One region of the Comamonas sp. UBA7528 genome, then DNA from elsewhere that is predicted to be linked to it. Evidence: riboswitches for the same ligand, from Rfam matches in the RefSeq annotation. Region 1 holds a riboswitch; each other region holds the start of a gene.

The links. A riboswitch is a leader RNA that binds a small molecule or an ion and turns the genes downstream of it on or off. The one in region 1 is predicted to bind cobalamin.
Region 2: it holds a riboswitch for cobalamin, as region 1 does, so the genes downstream of both, B3349_RS15570 (TonB-dependent receptor) here and B3349_RS11640 (ferredoxin-like domain-containing protein) in region 1, are expected to answer to the same signal.
Region 3: it holds a riboswitch for cobalamin, as region 1 does, so the genes downstream of both, B3349_RS18020 (TonB-dependent receptor domain-containing protein) here and B3349_RS11640 (ferredoxin-like domain-containing protein) in region 1, are expected to answer to the same signal.

The regions. Positions count from the first base shown of each region.
Region 1 covers NZ_DLMU01000009.1:99,902-105,547, forward strand. Annotated here, with positions in the region: gene cobJ (precorrin-3B C(17)-methyltransferase) at 1-165, opposite strand, end outside; gene cobI (precorrin-2 C(20)-methyltransferase) at 176-916, opposite strand; gene B3349_RS11635 (precorrin-8X methylmutase) at 925-1,554, opposite strand; gene B3349_RS11640 (ferredoxin-like domain-containing protein) at 1,538-2,794, opposite strand; cobalamin riboswitch at 2,983-3,224, opposite strand; gene B3349_RS11645 (vWA domain-containing protein) at 3,352-4,002, opposite strand; gene B3349_RS11650 (magnesium chelatase ATPase subunit I) at 4,014-5,162, opposite strand; gene cobN (cobaltochelatase subunit CobN) at 5,159-5,646, opposite strand, start outside.
Region 2 covers NZ_DLMU01000013.1:22,090-27,735, reverse strand. Annotated here, with positions in the region: gene B3349_RS15585 (mandelate racemase/muconate lactonizing enzyme family protein) at 1-315, shown strand, start outside; gene B3349_RS15580 (Bug family tripartite tricarboxylate transporter substrate binding protein) at 350-1,324, shown strand; gene zigA (zinc metallochaperone GTPase ZigA) at 1,850-3,040, shown strand; cobalamin riboswitch at 3,183-3,437, shown strand; gene B3349_RS15570 (TonB-dependent receptor) at 3,674-5,646, shown strand, end outside.
Region 3 covers NZ_DLMU01000014.1:517,275-522,920, forward strand. Annotated here, with positions in the region: gene B3349_RS18015 (FtsX-like permease family protein) at 1-2,337, opposite strand, end outside; cobalamin riboswitch at 2,491-2,718, shown strand; gene B3349_RS18020 (TonB-dependent receptor domain-containing protein) at 2,806-4,707, shown strand; gene B3349_RS18025 (ABC transporter ATP-binding protein) at 4,746-5,450, opposite strand; gene miaA (tRNA (adenosine(37)-N6)-dimethylallyltransferase MiaA) at 5,495-5,646, opposite strand, start outside.

The DNA.
Region 1 (5,646 bases):
CAGCCGCTCCACATAAGGGAAATAGCCAAAAGCATCGCTCGCACCGGCAATCGACTGCCGGGCCTGCTCCGTCAGCAGCGCCGCATCGCCGGGCCCCAGGCCCAGCACGCACAACTGCCCCGTGCCGGCGCCCTTGCCCGCATTCTGTGTGGCTTCCATCTCCATGCGGCTGCGCTCACATGTCATTGGCGGGGCGGCGGCCATTGCCGTGCACGATCACAATCGCAAAGTACGGGCAGCGCTCCGGCGCATCGCGCAGCGGCATCACCTGCTCGTCGCTCATGGTTCCGTTGATCACCAGCCACGCCTGGTCCAGCTTGCCCTGCTCCGTCAACAGCGAACGGATGCGGTTCAGATGGCGGCCGACCTTCATGATCACCAGCGCATCCGAGCGGGCCATGTGGGCGCGCAGCGGCTCATCGGGCAAGGTGGCCGGCAGCACGCTCATCACATCGTCGCCCCAGGTCATGGGCATGCCCGTGGCATGCCAACAGCCCACCATGCCGGGGATGCCGGGCAGCACCTCGACCGGCACCACGCCTTCCTGCTGCAAGCGCACATACAGGTGCATGAAGGAGCCGTAGAAAAACGGATCGCCCTCGCACAGCACGATCACATCCTCGCCGCGCGCCAGCTCGGTCAGGCGCGCTTGCCAGCCCAGATAGAAATCCGACAGCTGCGCGATATAGCGCGGGTCGTCGTGCGGGATCTCGGTGGTCAGCGGGTACTCCATCGGGTACTCCGTGACCTCGGCATGCAGCATGCCGTTGACCAGCTGCCGGGCCTTGCCCGGGTGGCCCCGCTTGCGGAAATAGGCGACATGGCGCGCATTGCGCAGCAGACGGTCCGCCTTTACGCTCATCATGTCCGGATCACCGGGGCCCAGGCCCACGCAGATAATTTTGCCGCTGTTCATCACGTGCTTCACTCCACCGCCGTCGCCAGCGCGTTGACGGCAGCCACCGTGATGGCAGAACCGCCCAGACGCCCCTGCACAATGGCGAAAGGAATCTGTCCCCATGCGCGCAGTGCATCCTTGGACTCGGCAGCACCCACAAAGCCCACGGGGCAGCCGATGATGGCTGCCGGACGCGGGCATGCCGGGTCCTCCAGCATGTTCAGCAGGTGGAACAGCGCGGTCGGCGCATTGCCGATGGCCACCACCGCGCCGTCCAGGTGTTCGCGCCACAGCTCCAGCGCGGCGGCACTGCGGGTATTGCCCATGGCCTGGGCCAGCCCGGGCGTGCGGGCATCCTGCAAGGTGCAGATGATGGCATTGTCGGCAGGCAGGCGCTTGCGCGTGATGCCTTCGCTGACCATGCGCGCATCGCACAGGATGGGGGCACCGCGCTGAAGTGCCGCTTCTGCGGCCTGCGCAAAATCTGCGGAGAAATGGATGTCCTGGGCCAGGCTCACCATGCCTGCGGCATGGATCATGCGGCAGGCCACCCGCTCCTCCAGGGGCGTGAAGCGGGCCAGATCGGCCTCGCTGCGGATGATGCGAAACGATTGCCGGTAAATCTCTTCACCGTGCATTTCATAGTGGTAGGTCATGAAGTAGTGTGTGGAGTTCTGCAGGCAGTGCCGACCCGGCCCGGTAAGGGAACTGGCCCCTGGGACGGTCAGGCTGCCCGGCAGAACCGGCATGGAGCCAGACCCCGTCCGTTGCGGACGGGCTGGCAAAAATCAGTGAGGTGGCATCGGACGACAGCGCGCAGAACTTGGCGCAGCCGCTGACGTGCAGATGCCCGCGCTCGGGCACGTGGGACGCCAACTGCAGCGCCATGTCCTGTGCCGGCACATGGGCCTGCGCACAGCGCGGGCTTCCGGTGCAGGCCGACACCCGCAGGCGGGCATCCGCGGCATCGGTCATCCAGTGCTGTGCATCCAGACGGGCAATGCACGACGGCGCGTCCGCCGACATCAGCAGCAGCGAACGCCAGGGCGTGACGCGGATTTCCGTGTCGGCCGCCAGGCTGGCCGCCAGTGCCTGCATCGCCAGGGCATCGATGCGCCCCAGCGGCACCCCCAGCACCCAACCTTGTGCCAGTGGGCCCGGCAGCACCGGCGCTGGGGCGGGCGGCTGCGCGCCCTGGCGCACTGCATCCTGCAAGAGCGTATCCAGCGGCAAAGACGACAGCAGCGCCGGCAGCCGGGTGGGCGGTTTACCGGAAACCGCCATCCGCGCACGGGCGAACCAGGTGGCCATGTGGATCGCGGCATCGACAAGCTGCTGCACATCGCCAAAGCGGTACCAGTCGGCGGCATCGCCCAATGCCAGGCCATAGCCGCCGCCGGCATCCGCCCAGACCCGCAGATCGGAGGCCACACCGCACAGGCTGCGCGCCGCATCGTCCACCAGCAAGCCGAACTTGCTGGGCAGCGCGGCCATGCCCTGGCGCTCCAGCACACTGGGGCACAAGCGCTCCACCACCGCACGGCCCAATAGCATGGCGAGCTGGTGGGTCCGGTCATGGGTCTCGTAAAAAGGGGTGCAATGCACGGGGGGCGCCAGATCGGCATCCGCATCCGCCGGAATCAGCCGGGCCGCGACCAGCTGCGCCAGCAGCGCAGGCAGGTCCGCATCCGCCACCCCGCGCAGCTGCACATTGCCCAGCCGGGTCAGCTCGATCTGGGGATGCGCCAGGGACAACGCCCAAGCCGCCAGCGCGGCCCACTGCGCCGCGCTGATGGAGGCGCAGACCGGGCGAACCCGGACAATCCAACCGTCTTCCGACCGCATGGGCTTCCATGCCGTGGGGCACCATCCCTGAACCTTGATGGAATCAGCCATGGTGCGTAGCGCCCCCATCCAGAGCCGCTGCCTGCACCGTCACACCCAGAAGCTCTCGCGCCATGCTGTATCCGCAGTCGGTCAGGCCGATACCCGGGCCGGACGATTGAAATCTGCAGAGGGGATGGAAGATGGAGGTGATTGGCAGCGCGGATGTGCGAGCCCATCAAGCCACATGCACTCCCGCTGCGCCTTGTTCACGCCAGGCCGGTCTCCGGACTTACAGAGCTCAACCCATGGGGGTTGACAGCTGGACGCGCCTTCCCGCTTGCGCAGTGGCTGTCATTGCAGCAAGCAATGACGGGCGTCCCCATTTCTCTGATTACCGTTGCGGGTGCAGTGCAGGAATGGTGGCGAACCACGCACCTGCTTCTCGTTTCATTTCCTTGCGCGCAGTGCGCGGCGAAACACCTGGGATCAGCGCAGATTTTACGCGATATCTGCCACCCTCCTGAAAACTCCACCCCAGTATCGGCCGTCGCTGATGCAACGCAGCAAATCACCGCTTTTTTCCGACGGCCACGGACTGCCGCGCCCACCACCAGTGCCTGCGGCGCTCAGCCGGCGCTGGCAAAAAGCTCCGCTCGTACCCACTCCCCGCGCCACATCGCCGCCAGCCGCTGGCAACGCCGCAGCGCCACCGCATCATTTTCAAAGTCGATGATGCAGCAACGGTCCACCCCCTCGGGGCGCACCGGCAGCGGGTCAAACCGCCCATCCGTCAGCAGCCAGACCGTGGCCCGGGTACCGGGCGGGCAGCGTCGCAGCGCGCCCTCCACGGCATCGACGGCAGGCTGGATCGGCGTTCCACCACCGCCGCGCAAGGGTGCAATCCAGTCGGCATTGAAGGCTCTGGCTTTCGCCGGCGGCTGCAGCCACCGTGCCTGTTCGCCCGCAAAGCCGATCACCGCCATATCGTCGCGATCGCGGTAGAACCGTTCGGTCAGGGCCAGCAAGCACCCTTTGGCCCAGGCCAGCTTTTCCCCGCGCAGCATGGACGCCGACAGATCCAGCAATACCAGGTGCAAAGTCTTGCTCCCCACGGGCCGGCGGCGAAAGCGCAGGTGCTCGGGCTGCAGTGTCCCGGCCCCCTTGGAGGCCAGCGTGGACACCCAGTCCAGACGCCGCCCGGCCGCCCCGTTCAGCCGCCCCTTGCGAGAGGTATTGCCACCGCGCCCCGCCTTGGCCTTTCCGGCCAGTCCCGCCACCGCGGAGCGCGTCAGGCTTTTTTTGGCGGCAAAGGCTTCAGCGCCTTGACCGTCTTCATCGCCACCAGTTGGGGGGGCGGCATGGCGCCCCAGGCATCGGCCGGGGTGCCATTGTCCGGCGACGGATCCGCCGATGGTGCCGCCCCGTTGCCGGACTGGCCGGACGGAGCACCGCCGGCTGCCTGCGAGGCAGGCGCCGGTGACGGAGGCGGCGCCTGCGCCTGTTCTTCGGAGGCCGGTGGCTGCGCCGGCTCGCCCGATGGGGGCGATGCAGGTGGCGCTGCCTGGGTACGCCGGTGGGCCAGCGCCAGTTCCGCCACCGCTTGCACATCTGCCGGCGTGACAGCACTGCGGCCGTGCAGCGCCGCATGGGCCCGTGCCGCGCGCAGCATCACCAGATCCGCCCGCACCCCTTCCACCCCAGCGTCCTGGCAGCGCTGGGCGACATCGTCGTGCACGGCATCGGTCCACGCCACAGCCGCCACGCGCTCGCGCGCCAGCTTCACCCGCTGCGCCAGATCGGATTGCGCCGCAGCGTGCTGCTCCACAAAGGCCTGCGGACTGGCATCGAACGCCATGCGCGTCTTGACAATGGCCTTGCGCACCGCGGCACTGGGCACATTCTCCAGCCGCACAAACAGCCCAAAGCGGTCCAGCAGCTGCGGGCGCAGTTGGCCCTCTTCCGGGTTCATGGTACCCACCAGGGTGATGCGCGCATCGTGCTGGTGCGACACGCCGTCGCGCTCCACCCGGTTGATGCCGCTGGCGCTCACGTCCAGCAGCAGGTCCACCAGCGCATCGGCCAGCAGATTCACCTCATCCACATACAGGATGCCGCCATGGGCACGCGCCAGCAATCCTGGGCGGAACACCACCGCACTGCGCTGCAGCGCGGCTTCCAGGTCCAGGGACCCGGCCAGCTGTTCCTCGGTCGCCCCCAGCGGCAGGTTCACAAAGCGGCCGGCCGGCAGCAAGGCGGCCAGCGCCCGCGCACTGGTCGACTTCGCCGTCCCGCGCGGGCCTTCCACCAGCACGCCGCCCAGCAACGGGTCCACGGCCGCCAGCAGCAAGGCCGTCTGCAGCTGCGGCTGCCCCTCGATGGCAGTGAACGGAAAGCCCGCCGCCTGCACGGACGGGGCGGATTCGGTGGACGAGATCATCGCTTCTCCAACAATTGTTCTGCGGCCAGCAACTGCTGCTCCAGCAGTGCCTGGTAGTCCCCGCTGTCTTCCCACAGACCCCGGTGGATGGCCTCCAGCAGCCGCTCGCACATGCCATGAAAGGCTGCGGGATTGTGCTGCTGCAAAAAGTCGCGCGTGGCGGCATCCGCCACAAAGGCATCGGTCACGCGCGCGTACTGGTCGTCGCGCACCACACGGGCCGTGGCGTCAAAGGCAAACAGATAGTCCACCGTGGCAGCCACCTCGAACGCACCTTTATAGCCATGGCGCTTGATGCCGTCGATCCACTTGGGGTTGGTGACGCGGGCGCGCACCACCCGGCTGATTTCTTCCTGCAGCGTGCGCATGCGCGGGGCATCCGGGTTGGCATGGTCGCCAAAGTACAGCGCCGGCTGCTGGCCGCGGAAATGCCGCACCGCCGCGGCCATGCCGCCTTGAAACTGGTAGTAATCGTCCGAATCCA
Region 2 (5,646 bases), on a different contig from region 1:
ATTTTGCAGACCGACGCTGCCGTCTGCGGCGGCATCACCGAATGGAAGCGCATTGCTGCCATGGCCGCCGGCTACGGCATCCAGATGTGCCCGCACTGGTTCCACGATGTGCACGCACCGCTGGTGGCCGCCACGCCGAACGCGCGCTATGTCGAATTCTTCTGGGATGACCAGGTCCTGAACTTCCGCCGCCTGCTGGACCGCCAGCTGTCGCAGGAAAAAGGCCGCGTCGTCCTGCACCAGACACCCGGCCTCGGCTTCAACTTCGACGAGGCGCAGGTGGCCAAGTTCGGTCGCTGGAGCAAGGTGGCGTAAGACCCCTCGGCCCATAAAAACAAGGAGACACACCATGCAACGCAGACAGTTCCTGTCCTCTATCGCCGCAGCGGGCGCACTCTGTGCGCAGCCCGGCTTCGCACAAGGCAAGCCCCCGGCGGGGCCGGTCCGCATCCTGGTCGGCTTCTCGGCCGGGGGCGGCACCGACATCCTGGCGCGCATCATTGCCAACAAGCTGAACACGCTGTGGGGCATCCCCGTCATCGTGGAAAACAAGCCCGGCGCGGCCGGCCTGATTGCGGCGGCCGAAGTCGCCAAGGCCCCGGCCGACGGGCATACCCTGATGATGGGGCACATCAACGCCCTGGGCATTGCCCCGGCGCTGAACCCCAAGCTCGGCTTTTCCCCGGAGCGGGACTTTTCCGCGATTGCGCTGGTGGGACAGACCCCGCAGGTGCTGGTGGCCAGCCCCAAGTCGTCCACCTCCATGCCGGGGCTGCTGGCGGCCTTGAAGAAGAAGTCCGGCGAAGTCAGCTTTGGCTCGTCGGGCACGGGATCGGCCCAGCACCTGGCGCTGGCGCTGTTCGAGCAGACGGCCGGGGTGTCGGCCCTCCACATCCCCTACAAGGGCGCATCGAACGTGATGACCGATCTGCTCGGCGGGCAGATCGACTATGCGTTCGAAGGCATGACCACCGCAGCCCCCTTCATCAAGGGCGGCAAGGTGCGTGCGCTGGCGCAGACCGGCAGCAAGCGTGTGAAGGCCTTTCCGGATGTGCCCACCGTGGCGGAACAGGGCTACCCCGGCTTCAACGCCAGCATCTGGTTCGGGCTGGTTGGCCCGGCCAAAATGCCGGCCGAAGTGGTGGCCCGCATCAATGCCGACGTCAACCGCATCCTGGCCATGCCGGATGTGGTGAGCAAGCTGGAAGAGTTCGGGGCCGAGGACGGCGGCGGCACGCCGCAGCGCTTTGATGCCTTCATGCGCGATGAGCGGGCCAAGTGGGCCACCCTCATCCAGTCCCGCGGGATCCGGGTGGACGGCTGAGCCAGGGCAGGGCCGCTATCGCCCAGGTCGTGACCGGCTCGCGGCCTGATTGGCGGCCCCCTTGGCCGACCCCATCCACGGCCCATAAGAGCCGCTGACACGACCTGGCACACCGCAGGTTTGCGTTGGAGACGGGGCGCGAAGCCGCCGGCAGTACCAAAGTACGACAAGGCGAAGCAAGGACGTATCAAAGCTTGTGTGAGCGGCTCCAAGGTGCCTATCGCGCTGTGTGTGCGGTGCCCCCGTACGGGATGCAGATAGCGGTCGCTTGCACTGCCGACACCAGTGAAACCGGTGATACCAAGAGCCCCCGCTGTTTCCGGACAGCAGGGGCTTTGCTTTGTGCCAGATGGTGCACTGCGCGCCGAGCGCCTTTGGGAGCATGCGAGGGGATGCAGGGCCGGATGACCCTGTCCCGCAAGGAGCCGGGGAACAGGAGGGGAGTGGGGGTGTGTTCGCTGCTGTGTGCTGCTTTCATATTTGATAATGAGTTATCATTATCAAATCTTGTTCTTGGTACCGGCGATGGCAAAGCTTCTCCCCGTCACCGTCCTGTCTGGCTTTCTGGGCGCAGGCAAGACGACGCTTCTCAACCACATCCTCCACAACCGCCAGGGCCTGCGCGTCGCGGTCATCGTCAACGACATGTCCGAGGTCAACATCGACGCGGCGCTGGTGCGCGAAGGCGGGAGCGATCTGTCCCGGACCGAGGAAAAACTGGTCGAAATGAGCAACGGCTGCATCTGCTGCACCCTGCGCGAAGACCTGCTGGTGGAGGTGCGTCGCCTGGCACGGGAAAAGCGCTTCGACTACCTGGTGATCGAGTCCACGGGCATCTCGGAGCCGCTGCCGGTGGCCGAAACCTTCACCTTCACCGACGAGTCGGGCGCCTGCCTGTCGGACATTGCGGTGCTGGACACCATGGTCACCGTGGTGGACGGCTTCAACTTCCTCAAGGACTACGAATCCCGGGACAGCCTGCGGGGGCGCGGGGAGTCGCTGGGTGAGGGCGATGAGCGCAAGGTGGTGGACCTGCTGGTCGAGCAGGTCGAGTTCTGCGATGTGCTGGTGCTCAACAAGACCGACCTCATCACCCGCGCAGAGCGCCAGCGGCTCATGGCCATCCTGAAGACGCTGAACCCGCGGGCGCGCATTGTGGAGTCCTCCTTCGGCAAAGTGCCGCTGGCGTCCGTGCTGTCCACCAAGCTGTTCAACTTCGACGAGGCGGCCAGGGCCCCGGGCTGGCTGAAAGAGCTGCGTGGCGAACACACCCCGGAAACCCAGGAATACGGCATCGGCAGCTTTGTCTACCGCTCGCGCCGGCCGTTCCACCCGGGGCGCTTTCATGCCCTGGTCGGCTCCGAATGGCCCGGAGTCATCCGCTCCAAAGGCTTTTTCTGGCTGGCCAGCCGCCCCATCTACGCGGGCAACTGGTCGCAGGCCGGGGCCGTGTGCCGCCATGGTCGGGCAGGGCGCTGGTGGGCGTCGGTACCCCGGGAGCAATGGCCGCGCGAGCCCGAGGCGCTGGCCACCATCACCCAGCACTGGGATGACAGCGTGGGCGACGCCCGCCAGGAACTGGTGCTGATCGGCATCGGCATGGACGAGCCGGCGCTGCGCCAGCGGCTGGATGCCTGTCTGTTGACCGACCACGAAATGGGCCTGGCCCCCCGGGCCTGGACCGGCTTCCACGACCCGTTTCCGGCGTGGGACTGAATGCCTGGGCACAGCGGCGCGCAGGTGGGCACCCCGAAGGGATGGCACCGGGTGTGTGGCCAGCCCGGCGCACCGATGCGGCGCATTCCGGTCGTTGCAGCCATGTGTCGTGAGCGATAATTCCTCGCTGCATTGAGATACATTTCAATGCTTGTTTCGAGGTGCTGCGTTGGCCGCAAGGCCACAGCAGTTAAACGGGAAGCAGGTGCGCTCCACAGAGCGCAATGCCTGCGCTGCCCCCGCAACGGTAAGCGAATCACCCTCTGCACACAGGTCAGACCTGAAGCCACTGCGCACTGCGTGGGAAGGCGTGGAGTGGGCCGAAAGTCCCAGGACGGATGTCCCTGGACTTCGGCATTTCGCGAGCCCGGATACCGGCCTTGTCACTTTTTTTGGACGCCGCGGGTGAGCGCGCAGTCCAGGTGGGATGGGTTCGCACGCCGAGCTGTCCTGTCTGCGCATGCCTGCCTGCGGATGTTTTCTTGAATCGGCCTTGCGGGAGAGCAAGGCCATCTGGAGCCGCGCATGCGCACCCCTTCCCGTATTTCCTATGGCCCTTCCTGCGGGCCTGTCGCTTTGCCCTGTGCACCATCGCGTGCACCATCTGGCGCATTCCCCCTTGCCCTGAAGCCCGTGACCGTGGGCGTCGCCCTGTGCTGCGCGCTGTGGGGCGCGCATGCGCAGGGAGTAGAAAACACCGCGGCCTCTGCGGCGACCGCAACCACAACCGCACCGGCTGCGGCGCTGGGCGATGTCTTCGTCACCGCCACGGCCCGGCCCGAGGACCGGGCCCGCATTGCGGCCACCACCCAGGTGATTGACCGCCAGGACATCGAACGCTCCTCGTCCCGCTCCGTCACCGACCTGCTGGCCGAGCATGCGGTGGGCTTTCTCAGCGAATGGACGGCGGCCCAGACCTCGCTGAACCTGCGCGGTGCCGCCACCGACGGCCAGGGGCGCGACTTCAAGGGCCAGGTGCTGGTGCTGCTCAACGGCCGCCGCGCCGGCACAGCCAATCTGTCCAAGCTCAGCCTGACCGATGTGGAACGCATCGAAATCGTGCGCGGCCCTGCCTCGGTGGTGTACGGCAGCCAGAACATGGGCGGGGTGATCAACATCATCCTGCGCACCGGCGCCAGCGGCCCGCTGAACCGGGTCACGGTGACTGGCAGCTCCTGGGGCGGCTGGAGCACCCAGGCCCAGACGGCAGGCGCCAGCGGCATGCTGGACTGGTATGTGGGCCTGAACACCAGCGCCCGGGATGACTACAAGTCCGGCGACGGCGGCACCGTCATGCAGAACACCGGCTGGAAGCGCCGTGGCGCGGTGGCCGCCCTGGGGCTGCAGATAGACAGCCTGAACCGGGTGGAGCTGCAGGCCCGCACCGACGGCATCTACAACGCAGGCTTCCGGGGATCCGGCGCCAACATCTACAGCAAGGATAACCGCGACAACCGCTCGCTGGACCTGACCTACACCGGCGCACTGGCCGACCAGTCCGTCAGCTGGCTGGCGCAGGTCTACCACTTTGTGGACGAGGACGAATTCAACTGGGCCTCCCCCGTAATCAAGAGCGGCACCAGCCCGGTGCCGGGCACGGCGCGCGACTACAACGACCGCAAGCTGGACGCCACCGGCATCCGCCTGCAGCCGCGCTTTCGCCTGTCCGCCGCCAACGACCTGCTGGTGGGCGTGGACTGGGAACGCAGCCATCTGCGTTCGGACCGCTTCCGTGTGGCCATGCCCGGCGGCCCGGCAGGCCAGGTGGCACCGTACGACAACAACCAGACGGAAGAGACCAAGGCGCTGTACCTGGAAGACGCGCACACGCTGCTGGACAACCGGCTGACCTTGCGCGCCGGCCTGCGCAAGACCTGGGGGGAGACCCGCTTCGACCCCACGCCCAATCTGGCGTTTGCCCAGTCCAATGTGCGCAAGTACGACACGCACACCTGGTCCCTGGGTTCGACCTGGAAAGCCACCGACGACTGGAACCTGCGCGCAGGCATCTCCACCGGCTTCCGGGCCCCGACCGCCACCGAACTGGCCGCCGACTTCACCGCCGTGGGCGGCGGGCGCACCTTCGGTAACCCCAATCTGAAGCCCGAGACCAGCCGCCAGATCGAAGTGGGCACCACCTTCACGCAGCCAGGCTGGAAGGTGGATGCCGCGCTGTTCCAGAACATCATCTCCAACCGCATCACCACCGTGTCCCGGGGCCCCAGCACCAACACCTCGGACTATGCCAACAACGCCGCAGAAGTCGTGGCGCGTGGCCTGGAGCTGACCACCAACGTCGACCTCAAGCAGGTGCTGAACCTGGGCCTGCCGGGCCAGTCGCTCAGCGCCTTTGCGGGCGGCTACTACCACTTCGACATGCGCGACAAGGGCGCGGCGGCCACCGCCAACACCGATCGCGTGCAGCGCATGTACCGCTTCCAGGCCTCTGCCGGCATGCGCTACGCCCAGGGCATGGACCGCAATGCCGGCGACTGGAGCATGCAGCTGACCGCGCTGCTGCGCGGACCGATGTGGTACGACACCGAAGAGAACCTGCTGGTGCCGCAGGGCGAACCCAGCAGCACCTATATCCACCGCAAGGGGGC
Region 3 (5,646 bases), on a different contig from region 1:
GGCGGCAATGCCGAACAGCCCGATGCCGATCGCCACCGCCTGCAGCCAGTAGGTGACGGCAAAGCTGCGGTCAAAAATCTCCAGCGAGCGCTGGCGCAGCGCGGCGCTGCTGGTGAACTCCAGCGGCGGCGCCTGCCCGCCGGACAGCCGGGCCAGCGCGGCTTCGATGCGCGGTTGCAGCGTGGCCTGGTCTTCGTTCGCAGTGGGCCACAGCGACAACTCGGACATGCGGGCATCGCCCGTCAGGCGCTGGTAGTCGTCCCAGTCCATGGCCACCGCGCCGAACTGGCGGATGTAGTCGCGCCAGATGCCGGCCACGAAAAAGCGCGTTTCCGCTGCGCCAGCCGTGGGGGCGGCGGCCGGGTTGTCTGCCGCTGCGGTATTGCCGCCGGCCAGCCCGGTGCTGAACACACGGTCCAGCAGCGGCCAGGGCTGGCCGGCGTGCACGCCATACAGCGTGGCCACGGCCTCGCTCACATAGACGGCAACCATGCCGGCCGGAACCGGCTGCGCAGGTGCCGCACCCACCCACGGCAGTTGCTGGGCCTGCGGGCCGTGCAGTGGACGCAGCAGCAGGCTGATGGCCGGGCGCTGCGGGTCCAGCCACAGGCTGGTGGCCCGCATCGGCTGGGCGCGTTCCACCCCGGGTAGGTTGCGCACGGCCTGCAGCAGCGCGGGCGGCAGCAGCGCCGCATCGGACTTGGACGAGCCGCCGGCCGCACGCAGGTACAGCGGCGAGGGCAGCACGGCGTCCAGCCAATCCAGCATGCTGCCGCGAAAGCTGGTCACCATCACCGTCAGCGCCACGGCCAGGCTCAGGCTGGCCACTACGCCGCCCACGGCCACACTGGCGCTGGCCCGCATGCGGCGGGCACGTTCCAGCGCCAGCATGGACAGCGGCTGGCGCAGCGTGGCCGGCCACAGCCGCTGCAGGCCGCCCAGCACGCGCTCCAGCAACCAGGGCAGCAGTGCCATGCCGCCCAGCAGCATCAGTCCCACGGCCACATAGGCGGCCAGGGGAATGCCCCCAATGGGCGGCACGCTGGCCAGCAGTGCACTGGCGGCCACCAGGGCCAGGCCGGTCCAGGCGCGTGCAGGAGTCTGGCCCACGGCCCCCAGCCCTTTGAGGGTGGCGGCAGGCGGCAGCGCCCGCGCGGTGCGTGCCGGCCACCAGGCGCCGGCCACGGTGGCGGCCAGGCCCAGGGCAAAGAAGGTGGCGGCGGCCGGCGCGCTCCAGAGCAGCGGGGGCTGGCCGCCGGCAAAATAGCCGCCGCCCAGGTCCCCGCCCAGCATGCGCAGGGCCAGCCAGGCCAGTCCGGTGCCCAGCGCAATGCCGGCCGCGCTGCCGGCAACGCCCAGCAGGGCAGCTTCCCACAGCACCAGGCGCATGCGCTGTGCGGGCGTGAGCCCCAGCACGGCCAGCAGCGCCAGCTGCGGTGCGCGCCGCGCCACGCTCAGCGCCAGCACCGAAAACACCAGAAACGCCCCGGTGAACAGCGCCACCAGGGCCAGCACGGTCAGGTTGACGCGGTAGGCGCGCGACATCTCGGCCGCACGCTGCTGTTCACCGCCCGGCTGCTGCACCAGCACCTGGGCCGGCCAGCCGGGCAGGGCACGCAGCGCAGCGGTGAAGGCGCTGCGGTCGGAGCCGCTGCGCAGCAGCACATCCACGCGCTGGATCTGGCCGTCCTGGCCCAGCAGGTCCTGGGCGGCGCCAATGTCCATCACCGCCAGCGGGGCGCCGCCGGCTGCCACCGTGCCGGCCACGCGCAGCGTCACGGCAAGGGTGTGCACGCGCACCGGCAGCCGGGCACCGGGGGCGCTGGCTTCGTCCAGGCCCAGGGCCTGCAGTGCCGCCGGGTTCAGAAACACCGCGTCGGGCGCGAACAGCTGCAACCGGTCCTGGCCGGCAAACAGCCGGGGCTGCAGCGCAGGGGCCAGCGGGGCCGACTGCAAGGCATCGCCGCCCAGCAGGCGCAGCGACAGCGGTTCCGGGGGGGCGTGGGGCGCGTGATCGCCAGCCACGGCCGTGGAGGGCGGGCTGTCGACCTGCACCGTGCCCTCGATCCACGGCGCGGCATGCTGCACCTCGGGCCGCAGCGCAATCAGTGGGTAAATGGCCTGGGGCAGGCTGGCGCGCATGCCACGGAATTCCAGATCCGGCTGGCCGTTGACGCTGCGCACCGCGCGGGAAAACTCATCCAGCGCCGACTGGTTGATCACATGCACCGCAAAACCCAGGGCCACGCCCAGCGCAATGGCCAGCAGGGCGGTCAGGCTGCGCCAGGGCTGGCGCCGGTACTCCTGCAGCGAAAAACTGGCCAGCAGGCGCGGCAGCGGAGAAGCGGTGAGAGAGGGTGAGGCAGGCACGGAGGTTCCAGGGCAAAACAGCGGTGTGCACCGCCCCCAGGGCGGGTGGGCACGCCTGCGCGGCCCAGGGTTGCATGGGCAGGGCATTCGCCATCCTACAAGCCCCGTGTCAGCCTGCTGCCTACAATGCGGGGTTTTGGTGCTTGCAGCGCTGTTCTGGCGCTGCGGTTAAACGGGAAACATGGACGCCGGCGCCCGCGCTGGCACAGCATGTACTGCCCCCGCAACAGTGAGCGCACAGGTCCCGCAGGACCCGCTTGCCATCTCTTGCCACTGGAGCCATGCGCTCTGGGAAGGCTTGGTAAGCCGTGCGCCAGTCTGGATACCGGCCAAAACAGGTCCAGCATCCGCTGGCGTGCCGCTGTGCATGCAGACCCGGGTTGCTGGTTGTGTGAAGCACGGGCGGGGACGCCAGTGCCAACCATGTGTGCATCCATGCGAAATTTCCAACCATTCCCTGCGGAAGGCCAGCGCGCTTCCGTGCGCTTTCCTCTGGCGGCCGTGGCCCTGGCAGCGGCCTGCCTGGCCCAGCATGCTGCGGCGCAGAGCGTGCCCCTGTCCACCACGGTGGTGACCGCGACCCGCTCTGAAACGCCGCTGGACGAAACCCTGGCCGATGTGCGCGTGATCACCGAAGCGCAGATCAGCAACTCGGCAGGTCGCTCGCTGGCGGAAGTGCTGCAACGCTTTGCCGGCGTGCAGATGTCCAGCAACGGTGGCCGCGGCAACACGCAAAGCGTCTACATCCGTGGCAGCAAGCAGGTGGTCCTGCTGGTGGACGGGGTGCGCTTCGGTTCGGCCACCCTGGGCACGCCCACGCTAGAGTCGCTGCCGCTGGAAGCCATCGAGCGCATCGAGGTGGTGCACGGCCCGGCATCGGCCCTGTATGGCAGCGATGCCATTGGCGGGGTGATCCAGATCTTCACCAAGCAGGGCAAGGGCGTGAAGCAGGCATTTGTGCCCCATGCCGCGCTCACCTGGGGCCGCGCAGGCTACAAGAAGGCCGATGGCGGTTTTGCGGGCGAGCAGTCCGGCTGGAACTACAGCCTGAACATGGCGCGCGTCATCGATCCCGGCTTCTCGGCCACCAACCGCAAGAGCGCCGAGTTCCGCTCCGATGCCGACAAGTTCAACCAGACCTCGGTCACGGCGGCGCTGGGTTATGCCTTCAATGCCGACTGGCGCCTGGATGCCAATCTGATGCGGGCGGACAGCTATTCCGAATTTGACCAGGACTACATCTTCATGCCCGACTGGAGCATGCCGCTGGTGAACGGTTCGTACAACGAATTCCGTGCAGCCACCAGCCAGCTCAAGCTGTCGGGCAGGCTCTCTGCCAACTGGAACAGCACCCTGAGCGTGTCACGTTCCAATGACAAGCAGCGTTCCCACCACCGCCTGGAGGGTCGCACCGACCGTTACCAGGACCTGTTCCAGACCGAGCAGACCGAATACAAATGGGGCAACGAGATCAAGACCCCGGTGGGCATGGTGGTGGCCGGCCTGGAGCGTCTGGAGCAGCAGATTGCCTCGTCCGAGCGCTACGACCACAAGGACCGCTCAACCAATGCCGCCTATGCCGGCCTGAACGGCAGCCACGCTGCGCATTCCTGGCAGCTCAACTTGCGCCGTGACGACAACTCCCAGTTCGGCGGCTACAACACCTGGGGCATTGGCTACGGCTACGAAGTCCTGTCCGGTCTGCGCGCGCGCGTGGCACGGGCCAGCAGCATGAAGGCGCCCACCTTCAACGACCTGTACTACCCCATGTCCGGCAACCCCAACCTGCAGCCCGAAAGCTCCAAGGGCAACGAAATCGGGTTGGATTGGAGCGTGGGCGGCCACGAGTTCAAGCTGACGGGCTTCGACAATAAGGTCAAGAACCTGATCTCCTGGGCCGACGACGGCTCCGGCATGTGGTTCCCTTTCAATATCGACAGCGCACGCCTGAAGGGCTGGTCGCTGGGCTACCGCACCCAGTGGCAGGGCTGGGACCTGTCTGCCCGCTACGAGCACCTGGATGCGGTCGATGGCAAGGGCCAGCGCCTGACGGACCGTTTGCCCGAGCACCAGGCCACGCTGTCGGTGGACAAGCACATCGGTGCCTGGAAGTTCGGCACCAGCGCGCTGTATGCCGGCAAGCGCACCGACAAGCAGGGCACCGTGGATCTGGGTGGCTACACCACCGTGGACCTGCACGCCGAATACCAGTTTGCCAAGGATTGGGCGGTGCAGGCCCGTGTGGCCAATCTGACCGACAAGGTCTATGAAACCGCCTACGGCTACAACCAGCGCGGCCGCGCCGGTTTTGTGACCTTGAAGTGGACGCCGCGCTGAGGCCACGCCGCTAGCACGGCCCCGCGGTCCGGCCCTGTTCAGGCCGCCGCAATGCCCCGGGCCGTCAGCCGCAGCACCCGGTCGGCGCGGGCCGCAGCGTCCGGGGAATGGGTGACCAGCACCAGGCTAGCGCCGGCTTCGCGGGTCTGGGCCACCAGCAGGTCCATGGTGCGGGCGGCTGTGTCCGGGTCCAGATTGCCGGTGGGCTCGTCGGCCAGCAGCAGGGCCGGGCGGTGCACCAGGGCGCGGGCAATGGCCACCCGCTGCAGCTGGCCGCCGCTGAGCTGCTGCGGCAGGCGCTGTCCCATTTCGCCCAGGCCCACGGCCGCCAGCATGGCCTGCACGCGGGTGTCCTGCTCGGCCGGGGTGCCGCGCGCCAGCAGCATCAGCGGCAGGGCCACGTTCTGCGCCACGCTCAGATGCGGCAGCACGTGAAAGGCCTGAAAAACAAAGCCCACATGAGCGCGGCGCCAGACGGCCAGGCCGGCCTCGTCCAGCCGGCCGATGTCCTGCCCCTGGTGCAGCACCTGGCCCTGGTCCCAGCGGTCCAGCCCGGCCAGGCAGTTGAGCAGCGTGGACTTGCCTACGCCCGAATCGCCGACGATGGCGACAAACTCGCCCGCCGCCACTTCCAGGTTGACGTGCTCGAACACCGTGGCCGCATCGGCCCCTGTGCCATAGCGTTTGGCCAGGTCCACGACCTGAACGTTGGCGGGCGGTGTGCTGGCAGTTGGCAAGGACATGGTGGAGATGGTCAACGGCAGGAAAGGGCGGGTTGGGAGGGGGCTTATTTGGGCAAGCCGGACTGCACCACACCCCAGGCGGCCTGCACCAGCTGCACGATGGCGTCGGGGGCCTGGCAGTCGATGGGGTGGCGCTGGGGCATGCTGCGCAGCCAGGTGATCTGGCGCTTGGCCAGCTGGCGCGTGGCGGCAATCC